4 regions of the Levilactobacillus yiduensis genome follow, and region 1 is predicted to be linked to each of the others. Evidence: predicted binding sites of a transcription regulator. Region 1 holds the regulator's gene; each other region holds the start of a gene.
What was found. Region 1 encodes Rex, which represses fermentation and respiration genes when NADH is low (regulators of the CRP and FNR family bind a similar motif). Its sites were predicted from a motif close to TTGTGAANTANTTCACAA; they were not measured.
Positions count from the first base shown of each region.

Region 2: NGM66_RS03940 (glycerol dehydrogenase) is a predicted target of Rex. The motif match lies at 4,765-4,782, and genes of this name have one in related genera.
Region 3: NGM66_RS09235 (NAD(P)-dependent alcohol dehydrogenase) is a predicted target of Rex. The motif match lies at 3,630-3,647, and genes of this name have one in related genera.
Region 4: adhP (alcohol dehydrogenase AdhP) is a predicted target of Rex. The motif match lies at 5,821-5,838, and genes of this name have one in related genera.

Region 1 is NZ_JAMXAZ010000003.1:122,013-130,076, forward strand. It holds gene kimA (potassium transporter KimA) at 1-1,134, opposite strand, end outside; gene groL (chaperonin GroEL) at 1,794-3,419, opposite strand; gene groES (co-chaperone GroES) at 3,480-3,764, opposite strand; gene NGM66_RS02970 (redox-sensing transcriptional repressor Rex) at 4,666-5,304, opposite strand; gene NGM66_RS02975 (ABC-F family ATP-binding cassette domain-containing protein) at 5,620-7,572, shown strand; gene NGM66_RS02980 (SDR family NAD(P)-dependent oxidoreductase) at 7,663-8,064, opposite strand, start outside.
Region 2 is NZ_JAMXAZ010000004.1:152,761-160,824, forward strand. It holds gene NGM66_RS03920 (VOC family protein) at 1-179, opposite strand, end outside; gene NGM66_RS03925 (DUF6198 family protein) at 193-900, opposite strand; gene NGM66_RS03930 (zinc-dependent alcohol dehydrogenase family protein) at 991-1,992, opposite strand; gene scrK (fructokinase ScrK) at 2,012-2,887, opposite strand; gene NGM66_RS03940 (glycerol dehydrogenase) at 3,616-4,728, opposite strand; guanidine-I (ykkC/yxkD leader) riboswitch at 4,887-4,980, shown strand; gene NGM66_RS03945 (DMT family transporter) at 5,039-5,362, shown strand; gene NGM66_RS03950 (DMT family transporter) at 5,365-5,679, shown strand; gene NGM66_RS03955 (GNAT family N-acetyltransferase) at 5,668-6,162, opposite strand; gene NGM66_RS03960 (hypothetical protein) at 6,232-6,726, opposite strand; gene NGM66_RS03965 (hypothetical protein) at 6,731-7,144, opposite strand; gene NGM66_RS03970 (DUF2441 domain-containing protein) at 7,335-7,889, opposite strand; gene NGM66_RS03975 (histidine phosphatase family protein) at 7,973-8,064, opposite strand, start outside.
Region 3 is NZ_JAMXAZ010000015.1:32,884-40,947, forward strand. It holds gene rplI (50S ribosomal protein L9) at 1-192, shown strand, start outside; gene dnaB (replicative DNA helicase) at 333-1,727, shown strand; gene NGM66_RS09230 (NAD(P)-dependent alcohol dehydrogenase) at 2,389-3,525, shown strand; gene NGM66_RS09235 (NAD(P)-dependent alcohol dehydrogenase) at 3,675-4,802, shown strand; gene NGM66_RS09240 (flavodoxin family protein) at 4,879-5,409, opposite strand; gene NGM66_RS09245 (MDR family MFS transporter) at 5,551-6,726, shown strand; gene NGM66_RS09250 (hypothetical protein) at 6,801-7,070, shown strand; gene NGM66_RS09255 (peptide ABC transporter substrate-binding protein) at 7,519-8,064, shown strand, end outside.
Region 4 is NZ_JAMXAZ010000007.1:86,481-94,544, reverse strand. It holds gene NGM66_RS05925 (nucleotidyltransferase) at 1-664, shown strand, start outside; gene NGM66_RS05920 (DUF177 domain-containing protein) at 738-1,289, shown strand; gene rpmF (50S ribosomal protein L32) at 1,356-1,544, shown strand; gene NGM66_RS05910 (Cof-type HAD-IIB family hydrolase) at 1,659-2,471, shown strand; gene NGM66_RS05905 (hypothetical protein) at 2,555-2,713, shown strand; gene NGM66_RS05900 (matrixin family metalloprotease) at 3,164-3,820, shown strand; gene NGM66_RS05895 (matrixin family metalloprotease) at 3,949-4,578, shown strand; gene adhP (alcohol dehydrogenase AdhP) at 4,742-5,758, opposite strand; gene NGM66_RS05885 (response regulator transcription factor) at 6,173-6,859, shown strand; gene NGM66_RS05880 (HAMP domain-containing sensor histidine kinase) at 6,856-8,064, shown strand, end outside.

The sequences.
Region 1 (8,064 bases):
GACCGCATACAGCGGAATCAGTAAGGTCGTTTGCCCGTGGAAGATGAAGATCAGCACGATAGCCCCGACCGCTAAGGAAATGATCCCGTTGGAATACCCCAGCCGGTCGCCCCGGTCCAGGTACGCGTGCGGTAAGAATTTATCCTTAGCCAAGTTGTAGGCCAAAATTGGAAAGGCCGAGAACCCGGTGTTGGCAGCTACGGCTAAAATCAAGGCCGTTGATAGTTGTAACAAATAGTAGAGCACACCGTGACCAAATACGCCGACCCCGATTTGAGACAGGACGGTTTGGCTACTTTGTGGCCGAATCCCCATGTAGTAACTCAGGTAGGTGATGCCGGCAAAGAAGACAGCCAAGATGCAGGCCATGATGGCCAAGGTAGCCGCCGCGTTGTGTCGCTTCGGTTCCTTGAAGTTTGGCACCGCATTACTGATGGCTTCAACCCCGGTCAGTGAAGATGACCCGGATGAGAATGCCCGGAAGAACAGCAACAGGGTCATGCCCTTAACGGGTTCTCCTAGCGATGCTGAGGCATGGTAGGTAATGTTCCCGCTCATGATGTTGTAGAGCCCAACCCCCACCATCAAGATAATCATGACAATGAAGAGGTAGACGGGCACCGTCAGAAAGGCTGCAGATTCGCGCATCCCCCGTAAATTTAGCAACATAATGCCAATGACGATCAAAACCGACACCAATACAGAGTACGGATACAGCGCCGGAATCGCCGAGGTAATCGCCTCGGTCCCGGAAGTCGTTGAAACCGCCACGGTCAGCATATAATCAACCAGCAAGGAGCCACCCGCTACTAACCCGGCCGACTGGCCCCAGTTGGTGCTGGCAACCACGTACGCGCCACCCCCAGAAGGATAGGCGTGAATGATTTGCTGGTATGAAAGCGTGATCGCAAATAACAGAACTAAGACCAAAGCCGCTGCCCACATTTGATACATCAAGGCGGCTGCTGATAAGGTAATCAGGACTGTCGTAATTTGCTCAGTACCATAAGCCACGGAGGATAACGCATCAGACGATAGTAAGGCTAATGCTTTAAACTTGGTTAGCGCCTGACCGCCCTCGTCCATGGTCTTGAGGGGTTTCCCAATTAAAACCCGCTTTAAATAACGCCACATGACTATTTACTCCTTATCTCCAGAAATAATGAAAACGGGACTAGGCCCGTTAAATAATAGCTTGTTTCTGTCAAAGCTCAACGTGCAGCAAGTCTACTACAACTAGCTCCACATTACCACAATTCCAGCAGTTAGCAACCGTAGAATTGCTTAGCGAACTTATCCATTATCCGGCAAAGTCTGACAGAAATAAAGACTTTCTTTTTGCTAAATTTTGTTGCTACCCTCTTGCGTGGGTTCTAAGCCAGTCTTTGGCAGTTACATAGCCGATACTGGCCGCCTCGCCGTCGAAGTCTGGTTCTCCCTGTTTCAGCGACAATGCCTGATTCTAACGCTAAGTCACCACACTTTCAAGCTAAAGTGGAACTTTTACTGTCAATTAAAGAGGCTGAATAACGAAAATCGGCTAGAAGCGAGGTTGAAGACCGACTTTTGGCTTCGACCGGTCCTTCCCACAGCGTCACGGTCCAAATTTGGCGAACGGTAAGGCGACCAGCACCAATCACATGACATTCAAAGACTAATTTTGTCCCTGTAAACCCTAGTGTCACCATAAATCCGACTGCATTCCAACTTGCAATCTTTAGCCGATAATCAAAAAAAGAAGCCTGAACCCGAAAGTCCAGACTTCTCGTCAATCATTTTTAATTGGATGCAGCTTACATCATGCCGCCCATACCTGGGTTAGCAGCTGGGGCTGCAGGTGCTGGGTTGTCTTCTGGCTTTTCAGCGACAACGGCTTCCGTCGTCAACAGTAAAGCAGAAACAGAAGCAGCGTTTTGCAGAGCAGAACGGGTAACCTTGGTTGGGTCGGTGATACCAGCCTTAACCATGTCTTCGTACTTGTCGTCTGCAGCGTTGTAACCAACACCTGGCTTTTCGCTCTTCAAGTGTTCAACCACAACAGAGCCTTCAACACCGGCGTTTTGTGCGATTTGACGAACTGGTTCTTCCAAAGCACGGAGCACGATGTTAACACCAGTTTGTTCATCGCCTTCAGCGTCAACCTTGGCAACGTCACCAATGACGTTGATCAAGGCAGTCCCACCACCAGCAACGAAGCCTTCTTCAACGGCCGCACGGGTCGCGTTCAAGGCATCTTCAATCCGGTATTTACGTTCCTTCAGTTCAGTTTCCGTAGCGGCACCGACACGAACGACGGCAACCCCACCGGCTAACTTAGCCAAACGTTCCTTCAGCTTGTCACGATCAAAGTCAGAAGTCGTTTCGTCGATCTGACCCTTGATTTCAGCAACCCGAGCAGCGATTTGGTCCTTAGCACCAGCACCTTCAACGATGGTGGTGTCATCCTTCGTCACGTTGACCTTTTGGGCTTGACCTAATTGATCAATGGTCGTGTCCTTCAAGTTCAGGCCTAAGTCATCGGTAATCACAGTCCCACCAGTTAAGGTAGCAATGTCAGCCAATTGGGCCTTACGACGGTCACCAAAGCCAGGCGCCTTAACAGCAACCACGTTGAAGGTCCCACGCATCTTGTTCAAGACCAAGGTAGGTAAGGCTTCACCGGTGATGTCATCAGCGATGATCAACAGGGAACGGCTTTGTTCAACAACGGATTGCAGCAATGGCAAGATGTCTTGGATGTTACCGATCTTCTTGTCAGTGATCAAGATGTATGGGTTGTCGAGGTTAGCTTCCATCTTATCGTTGTCGGTAACCATGTATTGAGACATGTACCCACGATCGAATTGCATCCCTTCAACAACGTCCAAGCTGGTATCAACCCCACGGGATTCTTCAATCGTGATGACCCCGTCGTTACCAACCTTTTCCATGGCGTCAGCAATTAACTTACCAGTTTCCTTGCTAGCGGATGAAATGGAAGCGATTTGGGCGATATCGTCCTTCGTCTTGACGTCAATCGACATCTTGTGTAAGGCATCAACAGCGGCGTCAGTCGCCTTTTCGATCCCGCGACGGATACCAACAGGGTTGGCACCGGCAGTAACGTTCTTCATACCTTCGTTAACGATGGCTTGGGTCAGAACCGTTGCGGTCGTGGTCCCATCACCAGCGATGTCGTTGGTCTTGGAAGCAACTTCGGAAACCAACTTGGCACCCATGTTTTCGAAATGGTCATCGAGCTCGATGGCCTTGGCAATCGTAACCCCATCATTCGTGATGGTTGGGTTGCCATAGCTTTGTTCCAAAACAACGTTACGACCCTTAGGCCCTAAGGTCGTCTTGACCGTATCAGCTAACTTGTCAACACCAGCCAGCATCTTGCTGCGTGCATCTTCAGAGAACTTTAATTCTTTAGCCATTTTCTACATTCACCTCATACTAAATTTTTTAAATAGTCTCTCGTATCAGTGGGAAAGCAATTAGTCAACGACAGCGACTAAATCCTTTTCGTGTAAAACAAGGTAAGTCTTGCCGTCATACTTAACTTCTGTACCGGCGTACTTGTCGAACAATACCTTGTCGCCAACCTTAACAGCTGGGGCTACCTTATCGCCATTGTCTAACACACGGCCATCACTCACAGCAACAACATTGGCCGTTGAAGGCTTTTCCTGCGCATTACTTGCTAAAACAATGCCGCCAACCGTAGTTTCTTCTTCTTGTGGTTGATCCAAAATGACGCGGTCTCCTAATGGTTTTAACACTTGAATCCCTCCAATAAACTTACTTTTTAGCACTGTTAGCACTTGACTAACATAAGTGCTAATAACAATATCTAATATATGGTTTTTCGCGCTAAAAATCAAGGAATTTGGCAAACAATTTGCCGAGTGCTAACGGCCCAGTTCGCCTAGCCCTTGTGGCTCTAAGCGAAATCCTTCATTGTATGATTTTTCTAATAACGTTGGCGAAACCAGAATGCCTCCGTCAGCCAGCAATTCCGCCTGCTCTGGGGAACACCTCCAGCCTGAGAAACGGTCTTCCGGTTCGCTTGAAAGCCTGGCAAAGTTCACCAGTCTCTCAAGTCGTCCCACCCAGTAACCTGGTAAGAAACACCAGCTAACTGGGTCGACACAGCTGGCTCCATTGCTGGCTGACTCCGGCGGGTTAGGGCTTGTCAACGACTCCGATATCAATTAGAGACGACTATGGGCTTTCGTTACTAAGGGTTAACACCATTAGTAGTTAATCATCCGTGTCGCCGAGAGTCCACCAAATATGGGTTCAGCCGTGGGAGTTACCTAAACGGCATGACTTTTCATGCCGCTTAGGTAACTGGCGTCTTTGAGACGCGGTCTTTCGGCTCAAAGGCGAGGTGTCGAGACCGACCTTTGGCTCGACCCGTCCGCCCACCGCGTTCCGACCCATATTTGGTGGACGGTAGGCGGCCAGCCCGGACCGTGTGTCTGCAAATAACTAGTTTTATCTTGTTATTTTTCAGTTCTTCCGTAATCCCCCAATTAATTCAGGCCGTTGTCTATAATTGCACAATCACAAGGCTATTTTGTGAAGGGCTTTTTGCCGATAGATTGGCAATTTTTCCGGCGATGGCTTCACAAAGCGTAAACAAAAAGTCGTAATCCCCCAAAAGATTACGACCCCGTTCTATTCTTTGCTGTTGTAGTGTTCCAAGAAGTAGATCAACGTTTGTAATTCGTTGGTCAAGTCCACGTTTTGGACCCGGACATCCTTAGGAACGGTGACCCGTAATGGTGTGAAGTTCAAAATTCCCTTCACCCCGCCGGCAACGGCATCGTCCGTGACGGATTGGGCCACGTCAGATGGGACCGTTAAGATGGCCACTTGAATCTGTTGTTCTTCCAACTGTGTCCGCAACTCCGTCATTGGATAAATCGGCACGCCGCTTTGAATCGTGTTGGCAATGTCTGCGTTCACGTCAAAGGCCGCACTGATACGGACGTTGCCGTCTTGGTGGAAGTTGAAGTTCAACAGGGCATGGCCCAAATTCCCAACCCCGATCAAGGCCACGTTGGTCAGCCGATCTTGGTTCAGAATTTTCTTAAAGAACTTAATTAAACTTTCAACGTCGTAGCCGTACCCCCGCTTACCCAGGGCACCGAAGTATGAAAAGTCTCGGCGAATGGTGGCAGAGTCAACTTTAACTGCCTCAGATAATTCAGTCGAGGAAACACGCGTCTTATCCGCGTCCAACAGGATGTTTAAGTAGCGGTAGTAAATGGGGAGCCGCTTCGCTGTGGCGCGGGGAATCTTTTGTTCTGTCAAAAACGAGACCTCCTAATCAATCTTGCTGATCACTGCCAAACCGGCAATAACCATTTCTCTAGATGATAACCTGATTGTGAAATTTACTTTCTTACAAATTATAGCATAACCGCCTGCCTTGTGAAAGAAATTGCAAGTATTTTTCACAATTATTTAGGAATTTCGGTCTAATTGCAGAATATGCTAAAATAGACATACTGAGGTTTCGGCCAAACTGCCGCACAAACCCAAGACTTTCAGAACGGACAGTGACTTACCATTGCCCGCTGAAATATACCTTAAAAATAACTTTAACCCCATCAAGGAGGTCATACCGTGATTCTTTTACAAGTCCAACAGGTTACCCGGCGTTTCGGGGCGACCGTCTTATTTGAAAATGTCACCATGGACGTCCCCGAGCATGGCCGCGTGGCACTGGTTGGCCGCAACGGTGCTGGGAAATCCACTTTACTTAAAATGATTGCTGGCGAAACCACCCCGGACGTCGGCCAGATTACCACAAAACGGGGATTGACCATGGGCTACCAAGCCCAAAATGCCGGACTCGCCTCATCGAAGACCGTCTGGAACGAAATGCTTGACGTCTTTGCCGAGGTTCGCGCCACAGAAAAACGGATCCATGAGTTGGAACAGCAGATGAGCGACCCGGCCGTCATTGCCGATGCCGAACAGTTCCAACAGGTCAGCGCGACTTACGACCAGCTCCAACAAGACTTTAGCGACCACAACGGCTACGGCTACCAAGCCGAAATTCGGGGTGTGCTCCACGGATTTGAATTTGGCGAAGAATACTACGACAAGCCCATCAACGAGCTTTCCGGTGGGCAACGGACCCAACTGGCCTTAGCCAAGCTGTTGCTGGAAAAGCCCGACCTCTTGATTTTGGACGAACCGACCAACCACTTGGACGTCGAAACACTCACCTGGTTGGAAGGCTATCTGCAAGGTTACTCCGGCGCCATTTTAGTCGTTTCCCATGACCGGTACTTCCTGGATCACGTGGTCAACGACGTCTATGACATGGCACACGGCGGGCTGGACCATTATCCTGGCAACTATTCACACTACATCGATGCCAAGGCTGAGCGGCTCAAGCGGGAATGGAAGGAATACGACAAGCAGCAGACCGAGATCAGTAAGCTCGAAGACTTCGTGAATAAAAATATCGTGCGGGCCTCGACCACCAAACGGGCCCAGGCTCGGCGGAAACAATTGGAAAAGATGGACCGCATGGCCAAGCCTGAAGGCGATGAAAAGGTCGCCCGTTTCACCTTCAAACCCCACCGACAAAGCGGTAACGTGGTCTTGGACGTGGTCAACGGGGCGGTTGGCTATGACGATCAGATACTCTGCGCACCGGTCAACCTGGACATCAAAAAACACCAGGCTGTGGCCATCGTCGGCCCCAACGGCATTGGTAAGTCCACCCTATTGAAGACGATTCTCGGGCGGATTCCTGCTATTCAAGGCCAGATCATCTTCGGTACCGGCGTTGACACCGGCTACTACGATCAGGACCAAGCCACGCTGCACGAGAAGAAAACGGTGCTCCACGAACTGTGGGACGACCATCCGACAACTCCCGAGGGCGATATTCGCTCGATTCTGGGCAGCTTTCTCTTTACCGGTAGTGATGTCGACAAGACCGTCCACAGCCTCAGCGGGGGTGAACGGGCCCGCCTGTTGCTGACTAAATTAGCGCTACGCCATGACAACTTCTTAATGCTGGACGAACCAACCAACCACTTGGACATCGACAGCCGGGAAGTCTTGGAAAACGCGCTCAACGAGTTCGATGGCACGATTTTGTTCGTTTCCCATGACCGGTACTTCATCAACCAAGTGGCCACACAAGTCGTGGAGCTGGCGCCAACCGGGACGACCCGCTACCTGGGGAACTACGATTATTATGTAGAAAAGAAAGCCGAGCAAGACGCCTACGCCGCCAAGGAAGCCGCCGAAGCTGAAGCCGCTCACCCGACCGTTGACGCACCCAAGCAGACCCAGGTCGACTATCAACAGCAAAAGGAACAGGCCAAGGCCAAACGGAAACTGAGTCGTCAGGTCGATGCCCTAGAAAACAAGCTGGGCGAGTTGGAAACGCAGAAGACGACGGTCGAGACGGCCATGAGTTCTCCCGAGAACTTCAACGATGCCGAAAAGCTGGCCGACCTGCAGGAGCAGCTCACGTCAGTCACCGATGAACTGGCCGCGACCGAGGAGGACTGGACCGAAAAGAGCCTGGCCCTGGAAGATTTCGCGGATTAATCACCACACAAAGCGACGCAAAGACGCCCGCTCTAGCAGCACGATTCAGCTGTTAAAGTGAGCGCCTTTTTCATGCATATTTTTACTCGACTAAAGGGCCGTGTAGCCACCGTCGACGTTGATCGTGGCCCCGGTGACAAAGGATGCCTCATCGCTAGCGATAAAGGCAATGACGTTAGCAATTTCCGCCGGTTGGGCTAAACGACCAATTGGCATCTTGCTGACCATGGGCCCGGTCACTTCTGGTGGTAGCGTTTTCAAAAGCGGGGTTGCCACGTAGCCCGGAGCGACCGCATTGAAGCGGATCCCCTGCGCCGCATAGGTGACGGCTTGCGACTTGGTGTAGTTGGCTACGCCGGCCTTGGCTGCCGAGTAGGCTTGCGATTTAGCCGCGCCCACGACCCCCAGAATCGAGCTCATGTTGATGACGCTACCGCTCCCTTGCTTGACCATCTGGGCAACAGCAACCTTGTTGGTCAACATGACCCCCGT
Region 2 (8,064 bases), on a different contig from region 1:
CCTTCCCATGTTTCAATCGTCAGGTTGCCCAGGCGCATGAAGGCGCACCGGGTGTCACCGTTTGGGAATAATCCCGCGCGTTCGAACCCTAATGATTCGTAAAACGCCATCGTCTTATCTAAATCTGCCGTGGGAATGCCCACGTGTTGAATTCCAGTAATAAAATCTTGAACTGCCATTTTGCATTAGCTCCTATTCAATCTTTTGACCAACATCAACGGCTTGGTGCTTCAGCTTCGGGAAGATCACTTTGTCAGCGATCCCGGTAATTCCACCTTGGGCCAGGAAGGCAAAGACCGTTCCCAATCCAAAGTTGGTGAATTGCCGCGTGATGACCAAGGCAATAATCGCCATGATGGTCGGTGGAATGTATGACGCCCACATCGCTTTGGAAGCTTGGCCTTTAAAGTAGCGGAAACGCAGGATCTGCATCAAGTCATCCGCGGGGTGCAACACCAGGTTGACCCGTTGGTAGATGGAAATGGCCACCGCGATAAACGCAACGCCCAAGAAGTTCAAGGCAACGTAGAGGATGACCATCCCCGTGCCGCGCGCTTCCGGTAGCCCGGCGAACAACGCCGGATATTTGCCATCAAAGAAGTCCTCAAACACTTGAATCAACGCGGAGAATGGCACCATGAAGACCATGTTTCCGGCAATCCGTTTCCAATCCCAGTGGTGAATCAAGATAGCGTTTAGCACCGCCGTCAAGAATCCCATGATTAGAAACGCCCAGAATAGGTTCCAATGGAAGGCCGTTCCCAGGTTGGCTTCGGCTGCGGACCAGTAGGCCGCCCCCAGGAAGGACGGGTGAATCTTAGCGCTCGTGACCAACGTCAACACGTTACCGGCCGAGTTGATGACCAGTGACAGTGCGAAGTAGGCAATCGCCTTGGACATGGAAATCGTCCGCTGGTTACTTACCGTAACGTCGGCACCCGTATTCAAATCGCTTGCTGCTTCAACTTTCACAATAATCCCTTACCTTTACTAGTCACTGACTTTAACGACGGCCTTGCTGACGCCAGCAACCTTGCCGTTTAAGACATCCTCAACTTGTTCCAAACTAACTTCGTGGCTGATCAAGGATTCAACATCCAATTGGCCACTGGATAACAGGGCAATCCCATCTTCGAAGGCATATGGGTTGATGAAGGCCCCTTGGATCTTCAATTGCTTTTGGTAAACTTCGTACGTGTTCATGGAGAAGGTTTGGTTAGGCTTACCCACACCAAACATCAGGACTTGGGCACCCTTCTTGGTAGCTTCAACGGCTTGTTCTTGGGTTTGTGGCAACCCAACGGCTTCGATCACAACGTCGTAGTCGGCAGGAATGCTGTCACGCGTGGTGTTGTAAGTGTTGGTAACGCCAAACTTTTCCTTGTTGAAGGCCAGCTTTTCGTCAACGATGCCGGCAAAATCAACTTGGTGAACGCCGTAAGCTTGTAATAATTGCACGAATAATTGCCCCATGAAACCATCGCCGATGACCAATGCCTTTTGGTAAGGCTTAACGCTCAGTAAGCTCATGCCGTGAACCGCGCAGGAGATGGGTTCAGTCGTGGCAGCGGCCTTCAAAGACACGTTGTCAGGAATTGGGTATACGACGGATGAAGGTGCCGTGAAGGATTCTTCCAAGCCACCATCGCGGGTAACCCCAACGGCGGACAGGTTGTCACACAGTTCTGGGCGGTCGGTCCGGCAGTATTCACATTGGCCACAGTAGATATTAGGGTCAACGGTTACGCGGTCGCCGACTTTCACGTTGGTCACGTCACTACCGATAGCGGCAACGATCCCGGAGTTTTCATGGCCTAACACGATTGGTGGCACAGCGTCTGCGGAGCCAGGAAGGCCGGCGTAAAGGGCCCGGTCAGTCCCACAAATACCAGCGTAAGCGGTGTTGACCAACACTTCGTTGGGCTTAACTTCTGGCTTGGCAACGTCTTGGATCTCCATCTTTTTGGTTCCAGTTAAAACTAAGGCTTTCATAATTAAAATTCTTCCTCTCTTACTTGTTGTACTCGTTAAGCGCTAAGGCAAAATCACCCAGCGTGGCTGAACCATTGTCCTTGACGGCAGGCATCACGATGTAATCCGTAAGCTTGCCGACGTTGACATAATCATTCAATAACTCAGCAAATTCGTGCCGGACCTTTTTCAAGAAGGCTTCACTGACAACGCCGCCACCAAAGACGATCTTGTCAGGCCGCATCATCAATGTGACTTGCAAGGCTGCTTGGGCAACGTAGTAAGCCATGATGTCCCAGACGTGGTCGGTCAACGGAACGTCCTTACCGGGTTTCCCCAGCCGCGCGTCGAACGTTGGTCCGCTGACCAAGCCTTCCAAGCAATCCCCATGAAATGGGCAGATTCCCGCGAAATTTAAGTCGTCGGGATGCCGCTTCAAGCGAACGTGCCCCATTTCAGGGTGGCCCAGACTACCCACGAAATGCCCGTTAATGATAGCGCCGGCCCCCACGCCGGTCCCAATCGTGAAGTAAACTAACGAGTCGATATTTTCGTTGAACAGCGTGGACATCACGTACTCACCATAGGCAGAGCCGTTCACGTCAGACGTCCAGTACATCGGCACGTCCAACTCCTGCTTTAGCCGACCCACGAAATCCGTGTTGGCCCAGCCAGGCTTTGGCGTGTTGGTGATATAGCCGTACTTCGGTGAGTTCCGTCGCAGTTCGATCGGGCCAAATGATGAAATGGCAATCGCCTTTAGCTCCGGGAACTGTTTAAAGTACGCGATGGTCTTGCTTAAGGTTTCTTCCGGAGTTGTGGTGGGAATCCGAACCTTGTCCTTAGTCTGATAATCTTCGTTACCGATTGCACAAACAAACTTGGTTCCCCCAGCTTCAATACTTCCGAGTTGCATATTTGCTACCTCCACATTTACGCCGGGGGCCGTGACCCGCGGCACCTTTTATCTAAGTTATGATGACTGATACAGTCATTTTTAAATCGTTTTCAGTATAGCAAGCTCACTACGGATTTTTAAGGTATTTTTGTCACGAAAATTTTCAGAAAACGCGCCGAAATCGCATGATTATCGAAATACAAACGATTGTATTTATCGTGAAATTAGTCACTTATTCAACAAAATCAGCGTAATTGTTCGATTTATGATAGCGCTTTCATTTTATTTCAACTAATAAAAGCGCCCCGTTAATTGGCGGGACGCCTTGGATGGTACCGATTCAGTTTGTTTGAGTGGCTGATTTCACTCAGTTCATCCGGAAACTGGCAGCCTTCGAAACGTGCGCCGTAGGGCAGCTGGTTCCGCTTAACACCATTAAGCAAATAACCCCGGCTAAAATACGCGGTTGTCTCAGGGCGTTCTGGCCACTCTCGCCAATATATCCGGAAACTGGCGGCCGCCGAAACGTGCGCCACTAGCCAGACTCCTGCGCTTAACCCAGCTAAAAAACTCCCCCAAAGACCCGGGGAAGTCCTTTAGCTACGGCTTTTGGCCAGTTCATCCGAAAACTGGCAGCCTTCGAAACGTGCGCCGTAGGGCAACTGGTTCCGCTTAACACCATTAAGCAAATAACCCAAACCCGGGGTTATTCCCTTAATGCCGTTAATGCTCGCCAGCTAACCGCCCTACTCTACACTCTTTCTTGCTTGATAAGCCCGACTATAAGCATCGACCCCGCGCATCGCTTGGGCGACGTCGTCTGGGGTGACTTCAAACGGCATCCGGCTCATAGTGTCTGCTGGTGCCGTGGCTTGTTCACCGACCTTCAGGAGTTCTTCATCGGTAACATTTGGAATCTTCAAGTCAGCTAAGGTCGTTGGCAGGCCTAATGACAAGTCAAAGGCCAAGTACCGGTCGAATTCTTCTTCAGACCGGCCTTCCAAGAAGAGTTGGGTCAAAGTCCCGTAAGCCACCTTTTCCCCGTGGGTCAGTTCGTGAATAGGACCGTCCAACGCGGTCAAGCCATCGTGAATGGCATGAGCTGCGGACAGGCCACCACTTTCAAAGCCGACCCCACTCATCAAGGTGTTGGCTTCAACGATCTTGTTCAACGCGTTGGTAACGGCGTGTTGCTTAACGGATGCGACCGCTAGCCGACCATACTTGAACAGGGTATCTTCACATTTTTGGGCAATCGCGTTGCCGACCAAGGTCTGCTTGGCCCCCAGCATGTTATCGCTGTTCCCTTTGGCTACGGCTTGGGCTTCAACGTTAGTGGCTAAAGCATCCGCAATCCCAGAAGCCAACAGGCGCGCTGGTGCTCCGGCAACCAAACGGGTATCGATCAATACTAAGTCAGGGTTCTTGTCGTAGAACCGGTAAGCCTTGAAGGACCCGTCTTCATGGTAAATGACGGACAGCCGTGAGCACGGCGCATCAGTCGAGGCCAATGATGGCAGAATAGCAACAGGAACTTTCAGGTTGTCGGCAATCGCCTTGGCGGAATCCAGTGCCTTCCCGCCACCTAAACCAATCACCACGTCGGCGCCAAAGTCGCTGCCAATGCCCGTGATGCGATCAATTTCTTCTGGAGAAGCTTCACCCCGGAAAATGACCTTGTGCACATCAAATTTATTTTCTGTTAAGTAATCTTTGAACTGGTCACCCACGATTTTGTAGACAGCGGTATCAGCCATCAAAATCGGTTTGCGCCCCAGTTTTTCTAAGTATTGGACACTATCAAACAAAACACCTTTGCCTTGTACATATGAAGCGGGACTCCCAAACATCTGTGTCATTAAAAATCGCTCCTAACTGTATTTATGATAGCTTACGTGTGATGTTATTCACAACACCTCCATTATAAAGATGAAAACGGTTAACATCAAACGTTTTCCAAGCCCCTTGCCCCAAATTCTGAGATGTGATAGACTAGCGCTACTGAAGCAAACTGAATACTTTTGTTCTCTAGGGTTCCGCCAATTGGGTCTGGTCCGAGAGAGAACCTGTGGCTTGAGCCGCAGACACGGAAGGGAAAAAGCCTGGGAGATTTTGTCAATTACTGACGAAATTTCTCAGGCTTTTTCTGTAGATTAAGGAGGATTTTCTATGTGGCAACATTGGATGACCGTTGTTTTCGGCGCGGTCTTTGAAGTCAGCTGGGTCGTGGGCTTTAAGCACGCCTCGACCCCGTGGGAATGGTTACTGACGGGAATCGCCGTTTATTTAAGTTTTTATTTTCTGATTCGAGCCAGTCGGCACATCCCCGCCGGCACAGCCTACGCCGTCTTCGTCGGGCTCGGCACACTAGGAACTACCAGTGTGGGTATGCTGGCCTTTGGTGAACCCGTCAGTCTGCTTAAAATTGGACTGATTGCGCTCTTGCTGGTCGGCATCGGCGGCTTACAATTCACAACGAAAGGTGGTCACTGATCATGGCTTGGTTATTCTTAATCTTTGCTGGTCTCAACGAAATGCTGGGCGTCACCTTCATGAACTGGGCCTTGCATGCTAAGAAATGGTGGCTCTGGTTCCTGATGGTGGTGACCTTCAGTCTGAGCTTCGGCGCGCTTGAATTGGCACTCAAGACCTTGCCCATGGGCACTGCCTATGCCGTCTGGACCGGAATCGGTGCCGCTGGCGGTGTGATCACTGGCATGCTGTTCTCCCATGAATCCAAGGACTGGCGCAAGCTCCTGTGGGTCGTCGTGATTTTGGGAGCTACCATGGGCCTTAAGCTAATCAGCTAATGGCAACACCAAGTTGTACCAGGTCTCACCTGCGTGGGCTGAAGCGGAAACGCCTTCGTTGACGTATCCGTTGCGCTCGTAAAATGGGACCAACCGCTGCAGGCAGGTCAGCGTAATGGCTTGTCGGTGTTGCCGGCGGGCGACTTGGGCCAAGGCTGTCAGGAGTTGGCTACCTAGTCCCGCTTGTTGGTGCTGGGGACTAACGGCCAGACTCAAGACCGTTTGGTACGGATCGGTCGGCCTATTGGGGGTCGATTGCGCGAACAGTTCGTCAGTCAAATAGCGCTGATCAAACGCTGGGCCAACGATATAACCCAATATTGTGTCGCTATCTTTAGCAACTAAGAAAGTGTCTGAAATCAGCCGAATCCGTTCGGCCATGCTGGCTTCGGTCGCCGCTTCGGCGGGGGTGAAGCCAGCTTTTTCAATGGTCATAATTTGGGCCAGATCTTGGGACTGTGCGGGATTAATAGTGATGGTCATGGGTACTCCTCCTAAAGGTTATCTGTACCCAGTATACACCGCGTCCAACCGCCAGTAAGTGGAACTTCATTAACGATAATTTTCGTCACCGAATCGTTTATTAGCAAACCGTTTCGCCGCAGATTTACTACGATACCCATAGCCGTCAACCCAAGCACCCGCACCACTGGCCATTTGCAATGTGTCATAGCTCTTACCATGAATTCGATGATGCCGTTCGCTGTAGTAACTGCCGGCACCGGCGCCTTGGTTCCAACCGTATGTCCACAGCCACTTCTTACCAGCCGTTGCAATAATCCAGTGTTGATGCCGTTTGGACCGGGGGTCGCCTCCTGCAGTTATCGGTCTTGCATGCAGGTTGTAAGTCCAGTGACTAACCCGCATCTTAGTCGCTGTTATCTTCATCCAGTAATAATGACCACCACTGTAGGTGTACCAAGTCCCGCGAAACCGCTTAGGAAACCGTCGTAACGTCTGCTTTCCTTGGGCTAATGCGGGTTGTGTCGTGTTCAGACCACCACCAAGAGCAGCCAACAATACGAGTAACCAAATCGACCGTTTCATTCGCCTATCCTTTCACGTGCGTCGTTTGCTTAAACCGATCCGGCATGGCAAAAGTGTTGCTACGCTTTTGGACAAAATACAGGCTGTGCCCCTTCTTCTTTAAGCCAAACGTTACCTTGCCGCCCTTCACAAAACCAATGTGCTGTAGTGTGCCCTTAAATTGGTAATGGCCATGCACGTATTGATATTTGAGATGCTTCACTAAGCTTTCTGGATTGTTGGAAATACTCAGGCTAAACGTCTTCGCTCTGACCGTGACCACCGGCGCAAATCCCGCCGCTGAATGCTTCCCCAGCGGCGTCGTTGACTGATACATGCCGCGCAGCTGCTTCGGCGTCCCGTGATGCCACGTTGCCGCTTGTGCGGGAGTCGTCAGCCCGACGCCACCCCATAGTGCTACCAAAAAGACTAACCCCATCACTCGTCTCAACTGTCGCCAGCTCCTCTCAATGCCCCTCTGCAATCACTCTTGATGTTTACTATCTTAAGTGACTGAGACGTGATTGGCAAGCACTTTCACTCCATAAATTTTATTATATTTCAGCTATATACGAGATTAATAAGCAATATAAAAGGCCGGTATAAACCGACCCACAAATTCCTTTATCTTAAAACGTCCGCACGACTCGCGTCACCACGCTGCGGCCACCTAGCAATACCTCACTCAACTGATCCTTGGCAGCTGGCGTGTCCCAGTAGCGCTTGGCCTGAGCCAATTTGACACTCACCGCGGACCCATCCGTGGCCGGCAACAGCCTGGCATCCCCCGCGAATACGGGACCAGTCGTCGTGACCTGGACCATTTGGAGAACGTGACGGCCCTCTCTTTCAAACAACTCGCGCCACGCCAACGCGTGATCATAGGTCCGCGCCGCAAATAAGCAGGCCAACCGTGAGGGGTAGTCGGGGTGATCACGCAACCGGACCAATTCCAGCACGGTTTCTCGCAACGCATGGACTTGGCGGTCCCGGTCGCCGCGCAATTGCGTGGTCTGCGTCGGTGTCAGCGCCAACCGTGGCGTTTTTAAAATTTGGTCCCATGGAAGCTGTTCCCCGCGGCCCAAGATGACTCTGGCTTGTGCGTTGGTCCGACCGTCTGAGAAGTCAAAGACCTGCCGTTCGTGGACGGCTTGACGCGTGACTAAGTGGTAGAAGACTGGCATGATGCCTCACCTCGCTTGCATAATTAATTTCATTATACGCAAAAACGCGCGGCAATTCCGGCCACGCGCTTCGACGACACTATTTATTTGGCGAGCTTGGCACCCTTGTTAGCATAGTACATGGAGCCAATGTTTCCGGAAACACTAATCTTGCCGTTCTTGTAAACCAGCTTGG
Region 3 (8,064 bases), on a different contig from region 1:
CGGTTATTCGGGTCGATTCCTAGCAAGCAGATCGTTCAAGCCTTACAAAAACAATTTGATTTAAAGATTGATAAACGCAAGGTTGAACTCCCTGAACCAATTCGCACGTTAGGATTTACCAACGTGCCGGTCAAGTTGCACAGCGACGTGACCGCCAAGATTCGGGTCCACGTGGTTGCCAAGCAAAAATAAAGTTAAGGGAAGGTCGTCCGTTCTGGGCGGCCTTTTTGCGTGAAAAAAGCCAGGCACCAGATTCGCTCGTGACCCCATTCCATGGTAAAATGGAACTCTAGTTTCTGTCGGTGATTTTTTTAAAGAGGTAATCAAAAAGCATGGATAATAACGTTCTAACAGATCACACACCACCACAAAGCCTCAGCGCCGAAAAGGCCGTCTTAGGGGCGATCTTTTTGAGTACCGACGCGTTGGTGGATGCGCTGGAATACCTGGCCCCAGAGGACTTTTACCGCCGGGAACACCAGATTATTTTCCAAGCGATGATCGATCTAAACGACCGGGATGAGGCCATCGATGTGGTCACCATCACCGACCGCTTAACGTCGAAAAATGAGTTGGATGACGTTGGCGGCGTCACCTACATTGCTGAACTGGCGGGTTCCGTCCCCACGGCGGCCAATGCCACCTACTACGCCAAAATCGTTCAAGAAAAGGCCATTTTACGGCGGCTGATTCAAACGGCTACCAACATTGCCACGCAGGGATACCAGCAAGATGGCGACGTGGCGGACCTTCTGGACAACGCCGAACGTGACATCATGGGTGTGGCGGAAACCCGTAACCAGTCCGGTTTCAAGCCGATTCGCGATGTCTTGAACAGTTCATTTGAAGAAATCAACAAGTTATCGGAACAAGGCGACGTGATCACCGGGTTGTCGACCGGGTACGCGGAGCTGGATAAAATGACGACCGGTCTACACGACGACGAGCTGATGATCTTAGCCGCGCGGCCAGCCGTTGGGAAGACCGCCTTTGCGTTGAATATTGCGCAAAATGTCGGGACCAAGACGGACAAGACCGTGGCCATTTTTAGTCTGGAAATGAGTGCCGAGTCGTTGGTCAACCGGATGCTCTGTGCGGAAGGGTCTATCGATGCCAATCACTTGCGGACCGGGCAACTGTCCGAAGAAGAATGGCAAAACCTGATCGTAGCGATGGGGAGTCTGGCCAAGGCCAGCATTTACATCGACGATACGGCCGGCAATAAGATTACCGAAATTCGGGCCAAATGTCGGCGATTGGCCAAGGAAAAGGGCAACCTGGGTCTGATCGTGATCGATTACCTGCAGCTGATTGAGGGAACCAACCACGAAAGTCGGCAACAAGAAGTCTCTGATATTTCACGGCAGTTGAAGAAGCTGGCCAAGGAATTGCATGTGCCGGTCATTGCGTTGTCTCAGCTCTCACGGGGCGTGGAACAGCGGCAAGACAAGCGACCGGTGTTGTCCGATATTCGGGAATCCGGGTCGATCGAACAAGATGCCGATATCGTTTCCTTCCTGTACCGGGATGACTACTACGAACGCGAAGGCGACGAGGATGGCGGTGGTGACAACGACAGCGACCCACGTGAAGAGGGCGACCAAGATGTCGGCGAAGTCGAAGTCATTATTGAAAAGAACCGGTCGGGTCCTCGGGGAACGGTCAAGCTGCTCTTCGTAAAGTCGTTTAACAAGTTTTCCTCGGTGGCCTACACCCCGGGACAATAAGATTAAACGAGAGTGGGACAACAGGCGGTTAGCTGGCGAGCATTAAGGCTGATAAGCGAATAATCCCGGGTTTGGATTGTTTGCTTATCAGTTTTAAGCGGAACCAGCTGCCTTTTGGCCCAGGTTTCAACACCAGATATTCGGAGACACAAAGGGTCTGAGACTTTTATCCCAGACCCGTTTTTGTATAAATTTTTGAATAAACCGGTTTCAACTGCATAAAGACAATTCGGTGGGCAAAAATAGGTGGCAAAATGATGCGCAGATTAAAATCACTTGTGGCCCAAAACCCTTGGTACGCTTAGGTTATAACGAATTCAATAGTCAACATATTTAAAATTCATAAGAGTGTGCCAGAAAGTTCACAATTTCATCATATTTTCCCATTAGTATATAAAGCATAGAAGCTAACCAATCGGTTACTTCTACCAAAGATTAACAATCTTTTTTCATGTACTCCTCCTCCCCTGGAATAATGAAAAAATAGTTAACGTCATTCTTATATAATGACGTTACCCCTACTCCGATGACCATCGCTTTCCCCGAGCGGTGGTTTTTTTGTGGTTGTAAAAGCACATTTGTCAAAAATAGTTCTTGACGTTTGTTCACAATAACGGGTATGATGTAAGCGTTACCAAAAGTGAAAAGGAGTGGCGAACAAATGGCAAAAGAAGTGCAAGCAGCAGTCGTAGAAAAACGAAACGATCCCTTCGTTGTGAAAAATGTGTTGGTGGATGACCAACCAGGACCTAAGGAGGTTTTGGTCCACATTGTTGCGAGCGGAATTTGTCACAGTGACGAAGCCGTGCGGGTCGGTGATGCTGGCGACCTGCCGTTGCCAATCGTGTTGGGCCATGAAGGCGCCGGTATCGTGGAAAAGGTCGGATCCGCTGTGAGTGGCGTGGCCGTCGGGGACCACGTGGTGTTGTCATACGCCTACGATGGCACGTGTGACAACTGTTTGGCTGGTCAACCCGCTTCTTGTGAGCAGTGGGTACCCTTGAACATGGGCAGTGGCAAGCGGCCGAACGGCAAGCCCGTCTTTACAGATACCGCCGACACCAGCAAGGGCCTGGGCAGCATGTTTAACCAGGCTTCCTTCAGTACGACCACGTTGGTTCAGGAAAGTAACGTGACGGTCGTGGGCAAGGACGTTGACCTGCGGAAGGTTGGCCCACTGGGCTGTGGCTTCGTCACGGGGTCAGGGACGGTCTTCAACACCTTGAAGCCGGAACCTAATTCAACGATGGCCATCTTTGGGACTGGGGCAGTCGGCTCGGCAGCGTTAATGGCTGCTAAGATCTCAGGCTGTGCCAAGATTATTTCTGTCGACATCGTGCCAGAACGTTTGGCTATGTCCAAAGAAATTGGTGCCACGGACACGGTCAACTCCAAGGAAGTCGATGCCGTTGCCGCAATTAAGGAAATCACCGGTGGTAAGGGTGTGGACTACGCGGTCGACACGACCGGACTGACTGCCGTGATGAAGCAAGCTGTTGATGCCATGGGCATTAACGGGGTCTTCGCACCGCTGGCCGTTTCACAAAAGGAACTGGACCTCGTCCCATTCAATGACTTGGTTGCCACGCAAAAATCCGTGGTCGGTGTCTTGATGGGCAATGCGGTGCCACAGATTGAGATCAAAAAGTTGATTTCCTTCTGGCAAAAGGGCCTCTACCCCTTCGACAAACTGGAAAAGACCTTCAAGTTCGCCGACATCAACGCCGCCGATCAGGCCTCAACGAGTGGCGAAGTGATTAAGCCAGTGTTGATTATGGATGAGGATTATACGGTTTAAATAAAAATTTAGGGCCCATGATGCTGACTTTTCGTTAGTGTCATGGGTTTTTTCGTTACTTTTGTGTTTGGTCGGTCACTTGACGGACCCTGACGTAGCAGCTATTATGAAATTGTTCACAAACTACTGATTAAAAGGAGTGGCGTCTGATGACAAAGAAAGTAGAAGCTGCAGTTGTAGAGAAGCGCAACGCCCCGTTTGAACTGAAACAAATCTTGGTTGACGATAATCCTGGTCCCAAAGAAGTCTTAGTTCATATCGTAGCAAGTGGTATTTGCCATAGTGATGAAGCGGTCCGAGTCGGCGATGCTGGCGATTTGCCTTTGCCGGTTGTTTTAGGGCATGAAGGTGCTGGTATTGTCGAAAAAGTCGGCGCTGCGGTCGATGGTATTCAGGTGGGTGACCACGTGGTTTTGTCCTATGACTATGATGGAACCTGCGACAATTGTCTAGCTGGTCAACCGGCGTCTTGTGTGAACTGGGGGCCACTGAATATGGGTGGCAAACGCCCGAATGGACAAAGCAGCTTTACCAAAGAAGATGGTAGCGACGTCAGCAATTTCTTTAATCAGTCATCGTTTAGCACAACGACGCTAGTTCAGGACCATAATGTGACGGTCGTGGGCAAGGACGTTGACCTGCGGAAGGTTGGCCCACTGGGCTGTGGTTTTGTGACCGGGTCAGGGACTATCTTTAATACCTTGAAGCCAGAACCAGGTTCCAGCATTTCCATCTTTGGGACGGGTGCCGTGGGCGCAGGTTCACTGATGGCGGCCAAAGTAGCGGGTTGTACCCAAATTATTTCGGTAGATATCAAACCCAACCGGTTAGCGACTGCTGTGGAAATTGGGGCGACAGACACGGTCAATTCGGCCGAAGTCGATCCCGTCCAAGCGATTCGTGACCTGACTGGTGGTAAGGGTGTGGATTATGCAGTCGACACGACTGGGATTACCAGCGTGATGAAACAAGCCCTGGACGCGACGGGAATCAACGGGGTATTTGCCCCATTAGCCGTTTCCCAACAGGAAATGACACTGGTGCCATTCAACGATTTGGTTGGCGCGCAGAAGACAATCACTGGTGTGGTTATGGGCAATGCCGTGCCGCAAACTGAGTTGAAACGCTTGATCTCTCTTTGGCAAAAGGGCCTCTATCCCTTCGACAAACTGGAAAAGACCTTCAAGTTCGCCGACATCAACGCCGCCGATCAGGCCTCAACGAGCGGTGAAGTGATTAAGCCCGTGTTGATTATGGATGAGGATTATACGGTTTAAATAAAAAAAATAATGCTCGTGGACAATTGCCGATGAGGTAGTTGCCACGAGCATTTTTTGTTTCACGTGAAACAGCTTAGTGTTGGGTATGAAGCTTAGCGGCCAGTTGCCAGTAACTGCCAGGGAGGTCGGTCATCGCGGCGACATCTCCAGGGCCGTCAGCCGTCACGGTCGCTGTCCCTTGAAATGACATTTTGAGCCATTCGCAGGAGTGTTGGACGGCTTGGGTGATACCTAAAGCCTTGGTCTGGGGCGCATCGGCACCGACGACCAGAAGATAGAGACGCTTATTGGCAAAGTCAAATCCGTTGGTGTAGCTGTCAAACCAGCGGTCCATGAAGACCTTGAGCTGGCCGGTCATTCCGTACCAGTAGACCGGGGTGCCCAAGACGATATCATCTGCCTGCGCAAAGGTGGTCATCAACTGTTCGTAGTCATCCGTCGAATCGCGTTGTGGGCGGTCGGTGTCGCGGTTGTCCTGGACAAAGTGAAGGGGATGGTCGGTGAGGTGAATAGTGCTGTGGGGATAGTCTTGCAAGAAGCGTTCGCCTAAGGTGGCAGTGTTGCCGTGCTTGCGGGGACTACCATTAATGAACAAAAGTGTCATGATTCAGGGCTCCTCTCAAGCCTAGTTTACGGGACGCGGTCGCTAAAAAGCAATTAACTCGTCGGCCGGAGATAGTGTTTGGCCGGAAAAATATGTTAGAATTAGTCTAATTAAATTTTAACTTTAGAGAGAAGGCGGCTTATGCGCGAAATTCGACTCCGCTGGTTATTGCTGGGCGCCTTGTTCAGTAGTATTGGTATGAGTTTCATTTGGCCCTTAACGACGATCTACATGCATAACCGATTGGGGGCGTCGTTGACGTCAGTCGGGGTCATTCTTCTGTTGTACTCCTCAGCCAATGTGGTGGGAAGCGTGATTGGTGGCCGACTGTTTGACCGGTACAATCCCTTCTACCTGATTGTGGGGAGCGTGACCACGTCATTGGTAACGTTAGGGAGTCTGATCTTTAATCACGACTGGCCGGCATTCCCGATCTCCCTGATCTTCTTGGGGTTGGCCTCGGGGTGGACGCTGACGATGGTCAATTCACTGGGAACGACCATTCACAGTCGCGATGGTCGCTACATCTTTAACATGCTCTACTTTGCGCAGAACCTCGGGGTCGTCTTGGGGACGGCGCTGGTGGGCTTCGTGTATAGCGTGAGCGTGACGCTGCTGTTTGTGATTGCGTTCAGCCTGTTCGTGTGTTTCTTAACGGTCGTGGTGACCTGTTACCATGCACCCGCGGTGATGCAACGGCAGGTCGTGACCCAGACGACGCAGGTGATCACGATTCCCCGGCCCAACCGGCGGATCATGGCAACCTTTTTTATTTCGCTAATCGTCATTTGGGTGATGTACGAGCAGTGGGTCTCTAACTTGTCCGTGTACATGACCGGGATGGGGATTCCGATGCGTGAGTACAGCCTGTTGTGGACCATCAATGCGGGTCTGATCGTGGTCTTCCAGGCGGTGCTCAACTGGTTGGCGAACTTCTTTAGCAATCTGTACCTGCAGGTCTACGCCGGTATCTTCTTCGTGGCGCTATCGTTTGCGACGCTGATTTTTGCCAAGGATTATGGCCATTTTGTGTTAGCCATGGTCATCTTGACGCTGGGCGAAGCGACGGCCTTTCCGGCAATCCCAGCGATTGTGAACAGCCTGACGCCCCGCGCGGTCAAGGGTAAGTATCAGGGCATGGCCAATGCCTGGGCCAATGTGGGCAAGGCATTCGGGCCCTTATTCGGGGGCTTGGTCATCGATCACGGTTCTTATACGCTGCTATTCGTGATCGCTGCGGCCGCCAATCTGGTGATTTTAGGGGTCAATGGGCTGATGATTACCAGCAACCAACGGAATGTGGAAATTTATAAGTAAGTTATTTGCCTTTTGGGTGTATAATTGACTAAGAGGAAGTATTACGCACAAAAGGGAAATCAGGGGACAAGCACATGACAAAAAAAACAAGGGGAATCAGTGGTATCTTGCTGGGCCTAGTGGCTGGGGGCTTGCTCTTCAGTCAGGTACCGCAAAGTCAATCCACTGTAACAGATTCGGTCGTTCAACCGGCTTCCGGGCAAACGGCCGTGCAATTGGATACCACCGGCAAGGGGCACGTGGCAGTCAAGACGCAAACAACGACTAGTCAGGCGGGCAAAACGGTGAGTCGGCAAACGACCACCGTGACGCAGGGCCATCGGCAACAAGACATGCATAAATAAAAAGTTTGCGGGCGATTTTACAGGCGTGCAACGCAAATATACAAGGAGACGAACCTACGGCGACGCGGGTTCGTTCTTTTTTTACGCGATTATTCAGAAAATATACATAAAAATGAATGTTTATAAAAGGATTGACAATCAAAATGAATGATGATAAATTTAATATCAATCAAGAAGACGTTGCCAGAAGAGTAACCCGCTACCGTTTGCTTAGCGAGTCCGGAATGATGAGAGCCGGATCAAACGCACGGGTGAAGCGCATCTGGAAGTCGGCGCGGTGAAATTGGTAGCCCCGCCTGGGTCGTGTCCATTACCACACGGTGCATCAGCACGCTGAGAGATAAAACAAGGTGGTACCGCGAGTCGTTCGCCCTTGTTGACCAGAGATGGTCGACGAGGATGGGCGACTTTTTTGCTTGGTACCGACAAAAATTGAGGAGTAATCAATATGAAAAAACTTTTAGGATTAGGATTGGGATTCATGGCCATCACCGCACTGGCCGGTTGTGGGGCCACACAGGCACAAAGCAACGCTGATAAGGCGTTAAACGTCACGATGATTGGGAATCCGGCGACCGCCGACCCAGCCATTTCGGGTGACAGTAACAGTTCAAGCCTGATTGCGCAAACGGAAGAGGGACTCTACACGCTTGATCAAAACGGCAAGGTCGTGGCGGGCGTCGCTGAAAAGGTCGTAAAACCAACCAAAAACGGCACGGTCTACACGTTTAAGATCAAGAAGAATGCCAAATGGGCCAACGGGGATGCGGTCACAGCCCAAGACTTCGTGACCTCCTTTGACTGGCAGGTCAATCCCAAGTCCAAGTCACAGGTGGCCAACAAGCTGAAATATTTAAAGAATTATGACGCGGTCCAAGCCGGTAAGAAGGCGCCATCCGCGTTGGGCGCGAAGGCACTGGACAAGCAAACCTTACAGCTGACATTGTCACAACCCCAACCATGGTTGCCAGATATCTTGGCCACGGCGGCCTAT
Region 4 (8,064 bases), on a different contig from region 1:
CAATCAGCGCGCCGGCAACCCGTTGACGTTGTTGCCATTGGCACGGCGGGGCAGTCAGCACAACGACACCACGATTGCGGTACAAACGGCCTTTGCCAGCGCGACAGCAATTCGTTCAGCGGCCTTAGCGGGTGACTGGACCAGCGTGGCGGCAGTGGTCCCGGCCAGCACCCTGGCCTTATTGCAGGGCGCACAGTTGACCAGTTGGTCGGACTTTTGGCCCTGGCTACGTTACCAGCTGGTTAGCGGGGATGTGGCGGACTTGCGGCAACTGTACCAGATTACAGAAGGTGTCGAGTACCGGCTAAAACATGCAGCGTTGCCCAACGCGACCTTTGCGGCATTCATGCACGAGGTGAAGACCAAACGCTACACCTACACGCGCTTGCAACGACAGGCCGCCTACATGTTACTTCAGGCCAAGCCAGCAGAGATGCTGGTCCAGCCGCAGTACTTGCGCGTGCTGGGGTATTCGGCAGCCGGCCAAGCGTATTTGCACCAAATCAAGAAGCAGGTGCCGTTGCCGTTAGTCAGTCGCGCCGACCGGGATTGGCAAAAGGGTCCCGGCGAATTAGACGACCGCGCTGGCGCGTTACGCACGCTTTTGACGGGAATCGACCAAGATTATGGCCGGATTCCGGTAAAAAAAGACGATTCTGAATGACTATCAAGGAAATTACCTTGACATCACATTTTTTGACAGGTATAATTTATCACGTTGCATTGGAGGGATTGCGATGAAATGGTCGTTGACCGAGCTCCGCAAGAATTACCGAAATGAGCCACTTTCATTCGACGAAACGTTGAATTTGAAGGCGGACTTGATGGAACGCTACGGCGATGACGTCTTGGATTTAAGCCCCGTCCATGCCCAGGGAATGGTTTCCGTGGTGGATGGTGACGTTGTCGTTGATGCACAGGTAACGGCGGACTTAACGGTCCCGTCTAGTCGGTCATTAGCACCGGTGGACTTACCCGTAGATTTCAAAATGACGGAATTTTATGTATCTGACCCTGCCGCAACGCAACGGTTTGAAAAGACCGACGTTGTGATGGTGGTCAAGGATGACCAGATCGATTTCGATAAGGCTGTCGGGGATAACATTATTTTACAAATTCCGATGCACATTCTTTCAAAAGCCGAAGAACAGGGTGAAAAGATGCCGACCGGTAATGACTGGGAAGTCGTTAGCGAGGCTGACCTGGAAAAGGTGGAGAAGGAAAATCAATCAGTTGATCCACGTCTTGCAAAGTTAAAAGATTTCTTCCCTGATCAGGATGATCAATAATCGCCTTTGTAAGCCTTAAAAATTTTTTCACTAGTGGATATAATTTATTTAAAGGAGGTGTTTTCTTTGGCTGTACCAGCACGGAAAACGTCTAAGACGAAAAAGCGTATGCGTCGGGGTCACATCAAGTTGGCTTCCCTGAACTTAACTCCTTGCCCTAACTGTGGTGAGTTGCGTAAGGCACACATGGTTTGCCCAAGTTGTGGTTTCTACGATGGCCGTCAGGTCGTTGCGGTTAAGAACGCAAACAACTAATTTTAATTAGTCAAATGAAACTCCCATGAAGTCCGCGGCTTCTGGGAGTTTTTTTGACGCTTGGCGTGCATTTTCACGTATAATGAACGCACACAGAACAGAAGGGGTGACATTGTGACGATTAAATTGATTGCAACGGATTTGAACGGCACGCTGCTACACGATGACCAAAGCTATAACCGGCCGCTCTTTCGGCAGGTGTTACGGCAGCTACAGGCACGCCAGATTCCGTTGGTGTTGGCCTCTGGCAATGAGTATGGTCATCTGCGGGACTTATTTGCGGCAGATTTGACGGATAATATGATTTTGGTTGCGGAAAATGGCGCGTCCATTTACCAGCAAGACCAGTTGATTTTTGATGGCAGTCTGCGTGATGACGACGTGACCCAGTTCGTCACGGTCGACCGGCAGCAGGACTTCTTGCGTCAGGCCTACGTGATCATGACCGGGGCCAAGGCCTCATACACGGAGTTGGGGGCGCCGCAACCGCTCTTAGATGCCGCCAATGCCTATTACGATAACCTGCAACAGGTCGCTGATTTGCGGACGGTGACGGACAAGATCAAGAAAATTAGCATTTCAACGCTGCCGGACCAAGCGGCTGCCTTGACCGACCAGTTGAACACTTACTTTGATGGGCGCCTGCACGCGCATGACAGTGGCTATGGCGTCATTGACGTGGTGGCTGCTAGCGTCGGCAAGTTGCCGGCGGTCAAATGGCTGGCACAACGGTTTTCGCTGTCCGCCGATGAGATCATGGCCTTTGGCGACGGCGATAACGACGCTGCGTTGCTGGCCTATGCCGGTCAGGGGTTGGCGATGCGCAATGCCGCACCGACGATTCAGGCTATCGCAACCGGCGTCACTGCCTATGATAACCAGCAAGATGGGGTCTTACGCGCCATCAATGACCAAATCCTAGCGTGAGTTGTTGACCTAACCTACTTGTTGGTCAACGCCGCACTGGGGGGCTGACTGCAGTATACTTCATGGTGATCGAAGGGATAATCATGAAGATTTTAAGTCGCGATTTTTTGCTCGTCATTATCTGCCTGGCACTGCTGATCGATGGTGTCACGCTGTATCACACGGTTACGGCGCGTGCCACCCACACGGACCTGGACGACCGGGTTCCTGCGTTGGTGGTTAAGCAAAATGGATTTGAATAAAGGTTCGAGAGTGGGCCAAAAGGTGGTTAGCTGGCGAGCATTAAGGCTGATAAGCGAATAATCCTGGATTTGGATTGTTTGCTTATCAGTTTTAAGCGGAACCAGCTGCCTTTTGGCCCAGGTTTCAACACTAGATATTCGGAGACACAAAGGGCCTGAGACTTTTGTCCCAGCCCTTTTTTACTGGAGAAAATTCGCGTTTATTTGTAAAATTGCACAAAGTTTGGTGACTGCATCCTAAAAATTAGATTATGAGAAAAAACATACCGAATCAAATATAAATTCGTTTATAACAGGATTTTAAGATGATAGGATAATTAGAGAATTAATTTATTCCCGCTAATAGTTTAAGAAAGTCTTGGATTCCCACCAAAATTACCGAATCTTGTGGTCAGGCTTGTGAATAACCGGTAGACTAGCAGTAATCATTTTGGATGGGAGTTTAGGAGCATGCGCAAACGATTGGGCCTCTTGTTAGTGGTCATCATCGGTGGATTGTTCTTACTACCGAATCTACAAGGGTCCCTGCCTAAAATAGTTGCAATGTCGCAGACAATGGCCGTACAGGCTACGAATCAGCTAACGGTCCAATTGCCATTGATGGGGCGTCAGGAGAAATCCGTGATGACCCCGATTGAGTCTATCGTCGAACCACAAACGCTCAAGAAGACCTATTATTACCGCTTTGCGGGCAATCTGCCCGACAAGGCAGTCCAGACCTTTGGTGCCGCCATCGCCATCTACAATGATACGGGGATCGTTAATTTGGTCGCAGGAGATGCGACTGACCGGCAAAATGGCATGACGATCTTTGGTTATCATAAGGTGATGCCGGCAGACAAGTCCGACTACCTGGAACTGGGAAAGGGTGGCCCCGAAATCGAGGAAGTCAGTGGCTTTCAAGGGTATACGGCTAACCACGCCCGTGCAGGCGTCAATCTCCAGTATCCGCAAGGAGTGAAGTTGTCGGTGGCCCTGCATGAGGTTGGGCACGCCCTGGGATTAGACCACAGTTCGAGTCGACGTTCCGTGATGTATCCGATCGATCAGGGAAAGTCAGCGTTATCTGCCGGCGACCTCAAGGCGTTGCACACGCTCTACGAATAAGATTTAACAGGAAACGCACATTTCGTTGCGAATCCGGTGAAATGTGACCAATCTTTTGCAGATTAGTCGTCATCCTTGCAAAAATCCGCTACACTGTTTTCTAGAAAGGGTGAGAGAGGATGGTGGCTTTGAAAAGAACTTACTGGTGGTTAGGCGGGATGGTCGTTTTATTTGCCAGTCTGTGGTTTAGCGGGAGCGCTTTGGTTGCCATGACTTTGCGTCAGGATGGCGTGGTTAACCAGTTGGCGACACACGTTACGAGTCCCCACGGGCAAACGCCACTGGAACCCATTGCGCTAGCCCATCCGCTACGACCAGTTTATTACTATCACTTTGCCAGTGCTGAGGCCGCCGAGTTTCGGGGGCTGTTCGAGGAAGCCGTAATGGTGTTTAATCGTACCGGGGTGGTCCAATTGCGGCCGGGCACCGCACAGATGGGTCAAAATAGCTTAACCTTCTTCACTTACCGGGATGCCGATTCTCAGCGCGCTGACTTTACCGAGTTGGGGAAGGGTGGTCCGCACGTGATTCATACCGGTCAGGGGACGGTCAATCAGGCACGAGCCGGCGTGAACTTGGCCCACCCAGAACTGCGACCACGTCTGTCCGTGGCGATTCATGAGATCGGTCACGCGGTAGGGTTGGCGCACAGTAGCGCTAAAACGTCGGTGATGACCGCCAGGGACCACGAGCAAGAATGGTTATCACCAGCGGATTTAGCGGCGTTACGGCTGTTATATGGGCCAGGACATGCGTGACCGTCAAGCTGCGGTGGAGGTACGCGCTCCCGATTCAGCGTAACTTGGCGGAAACACCAAGTCTAGCGGTGACAATGCATTAGGTCGTGACAAAAAAGAGGCTCCCGTCCGACAGGTGTCGGTACCAGGAACCTCTTTCGCACAACGCTAGAACAGCGTCAGCTTATTTAGTAAAATCAACGACCATCCGGCCGACGATTTGGTTGTTCTTCATTTCATCAATGATATCGTTAACTTCGTCCAGACGACGAGTTTGAACGATTGGGTGAACCTTGCCTTCAGCACCGAATTGGAAAGTTTCGGCTAAGTCTTGGCGCGTCCCAACTAAGGAACCGCGAACGGAGATGCCGTCCAGCACCGTCTTAGCAATGTTTAATTCCATGTCGCCTTGTGGTAAGGCCACGGCAACCAACTTGCCATCTGGCTTCAAAGCGTTAACGGATTGGGTGAAGGCATCCTTGTTAACGGCAGTGACTTGGGCGTTGTCCACGCCGCCGACCTTTTCTTGAATCTGTTCAGCAACGTCACCGTCATGCCGGTTGATCAGCACTTCAGCACCGTTAGCCTTAGCAGCAGCTAACTTGTCTGGATTCCCATCAACGGCAACGACGTGCGCACCGAAGACATTGTGGGCGTATTGGATAGCCAGGTTACCTAAACCACCGGCACCAACAACTTCGACCCATTGGCCAGGCTTCGTTTCGCCGACCTTCAAGGCCTTGTACATGGTCACACCGGCACAGGTCAAAGAGGTTGCTTCAACGGGATCCAAACCTTCTGGCACCTTAACGGCGTAGTTGGCGTCAACGATGCATTCTTCAGCCATCGCACCATCAACCGTGAACCCAGAGTTCTTAACGTTACGGCAAAGTGTTTCACGACCGGTCAAGCAGTATTCACAGTGGCCACAGCCCTTAAAGAACCAAGCGATAGAAACGCGGTCGCCGATCTTTAAGTTCTTAACGTCGTCAGCAACTTGGATAACCTTACCGACACCTTCATGACCAATGATCCGGCCAGGTTGCTTGCCGAAGTCACCGGCAGCCACGTGTAAGTCGGTGTGACAGAGACCACAATATTCCATCTTAACTAAGGCTTCACCGTGGGTAATTGGGCGAAGGGTAACATCCTTGATATCTACGTAACCATCAACTGAATCGCGAATAACTGCTGCTTTCATGAAAACAATCCCTCTTTCTTTTTATCTACAAGACCCAGTATACTGCAAAAGTTGTCAGTTTCAAGTGAAATTTTGCACAAAAATTATTAAGATTTTTCCAAGACAGACAACTATCGGTAATATGACGCTTGTTTACTGGTAGTGTAAGCTGTTTAACAATGTGAAGCAAACAACATAATCGCTTTCATAAGCAAAATTAACTATCGAATGCAACCGGTTGACTTTTACAAGTGAAGGATTTTTTCCAGGTTTAGAAGGTTAAGATTAAACTAAATGTGGGAAGCCACGTCGTTTTGCATACAATTATGAGAAAATATGATAAAATTAAATGTTGAAATGAATATCGGACGGCCACTCCTGGTGTGGGTTTGACTAGAGGGGCTGCCGCGAATTAGCCAGAGGAGTTAAAGTGTAATGAGTCGAATTTTAATTATTGAAGATGAAAAAAATCTCGCCCGCTTTGTGGAATTGGAATTAAAGCATGAGGGCTATGAGACGAATGTCCAATTCAATGGTCGGACCGGGCTGGAAGCAGCTTTGTCGCAAGACTTTGATGTGATCTTATTGGACTTAATGTTGCCGGAATTGAACGGTATCGAAGTTGCGCGGCGGGTCCGCGAAGTCAAGAGCACCCCCATCATTATGATGACGGCGCGTGACTCCGTGATCGACCGAGTATCTGGTTTGGATCACGGGGCCGACGATTACATCGTCAAGCCATTTGCGATTGAAGAGCTGTTGGCTCGGGTGCGGGCGCTGTTACGGCGGATCCACTTGGAAGGCGAACAGAAGAACACGAAGCAAACGACCGTAAAGTTCAAGGACCTGACGATTGAAAAGGAAAATCGGATCGTCCGGCGTGGCGATGAGGTCATCAATCTGACCAAGCGGGAATATGAATTACTCCTGGCATTGATGGAAAACATCAACGTGGTCTTGGCCCGGGATGTCCTCTTAACCAAGGTCTGGGGCTACGAGTCTGAAGTTGAGACGAACGTGGTCGATGTGTATGTCCGTTATCTACGTAACAAAATTGATGTCGCCGGCCAGAAGAGCTACATCCAGACGGTTCGGGGGACAGGGTACGTGATGCGTTCGTGAAATCGCCAGAAGAACCAAGAGTTCCAGAAAAGCCGGCTGTTCCCGAAGCACCGGTAGCGGCTGCGGCGGTTGATGACCAAGTCAAGAAGCCCGGGTTCCGGTTCTCATTGAAGTGGGAATGGGCCTTATCGACGGCCTTTGGCGTGCTGGTTATCTTCGCGGTCATCGTGTTGTTGATCTTCAATAGCTTCATGACGGTCTTGATGCGCCAGGAGAAGACCCACGTGTCGGATACCTTGAACGTGGTCGTTGAGAAACTGAACACCCAAAAGCAACCGCTGACGGGCGCACAGGTTAATCAACTGTTGCGGCCTCGGACCGTGTTGTCAGAAGCCAAGAAGCCAACTGGGCCGTACAACAACGCCGTGCTGACCAGTTTAGCACGTGATAGCCAAACGGTGACGGTCTATGACCAAAACGGCCAGCCGTTATTTGCGACACGGGAAAGTCCGCTACAGTTTCAGAAGTCTAAGCAACTTCGCATTTCTACGCAGAAGATCAAAGGGCACAAGAATCTGGTTGGTATCACGCCAATTCGCGCCAAGCAAGGCAATCATCTGTTAGGGTACGTCCAGGTCACGGATAATTTACGGGACTACCGGGCGACCCAGGTGAAATTGCTCCAGATCGATCTGGTGTTAGGGATGATGGCAGTGCTCGCGGCGGCCGTCTTGAGTTATAGCCTCGCGACCTTCCTGTTGCGGCCGGTTGAAGCCATCCGAGAGACGATTCACGCCATGCGCGAGGATCCCCAAACGGATCGGCGGGTACCAGAGATGCACCATCAAGATGAGCTGAGTGACCTGGGGAATCTTTTCAACGACATGTTGGACACGACCCAACGTTACATGGACCAGCAACAGCAATTCGTGGAAGATGTCTCCCATGAGTTGCGGACACCGGTGGCCATTATTCAAGGGCACATGGAGATGCTGGACCGTTGGGGAAAAGACGACCCTGAGGTGCTGAACGAGTCGATCAAGGCATCGCTGCAAGAAACCAAGCGGATGAAGAGTCTGGTCCAAGAAATGTTGGACCTACAACGCGCCGAACAAATTGAGGTCAATTACCCCAATGAGGTCTCGGACGTGAGTGAAGTCGTCGAGCAGGTGTTTGATAACTTCAAGATGATTCATCCGGACTATGTCTTTATCTTAGACGATGATGTTCAGCGACCGGTACAGGCACAGATCTATCGGAATCAT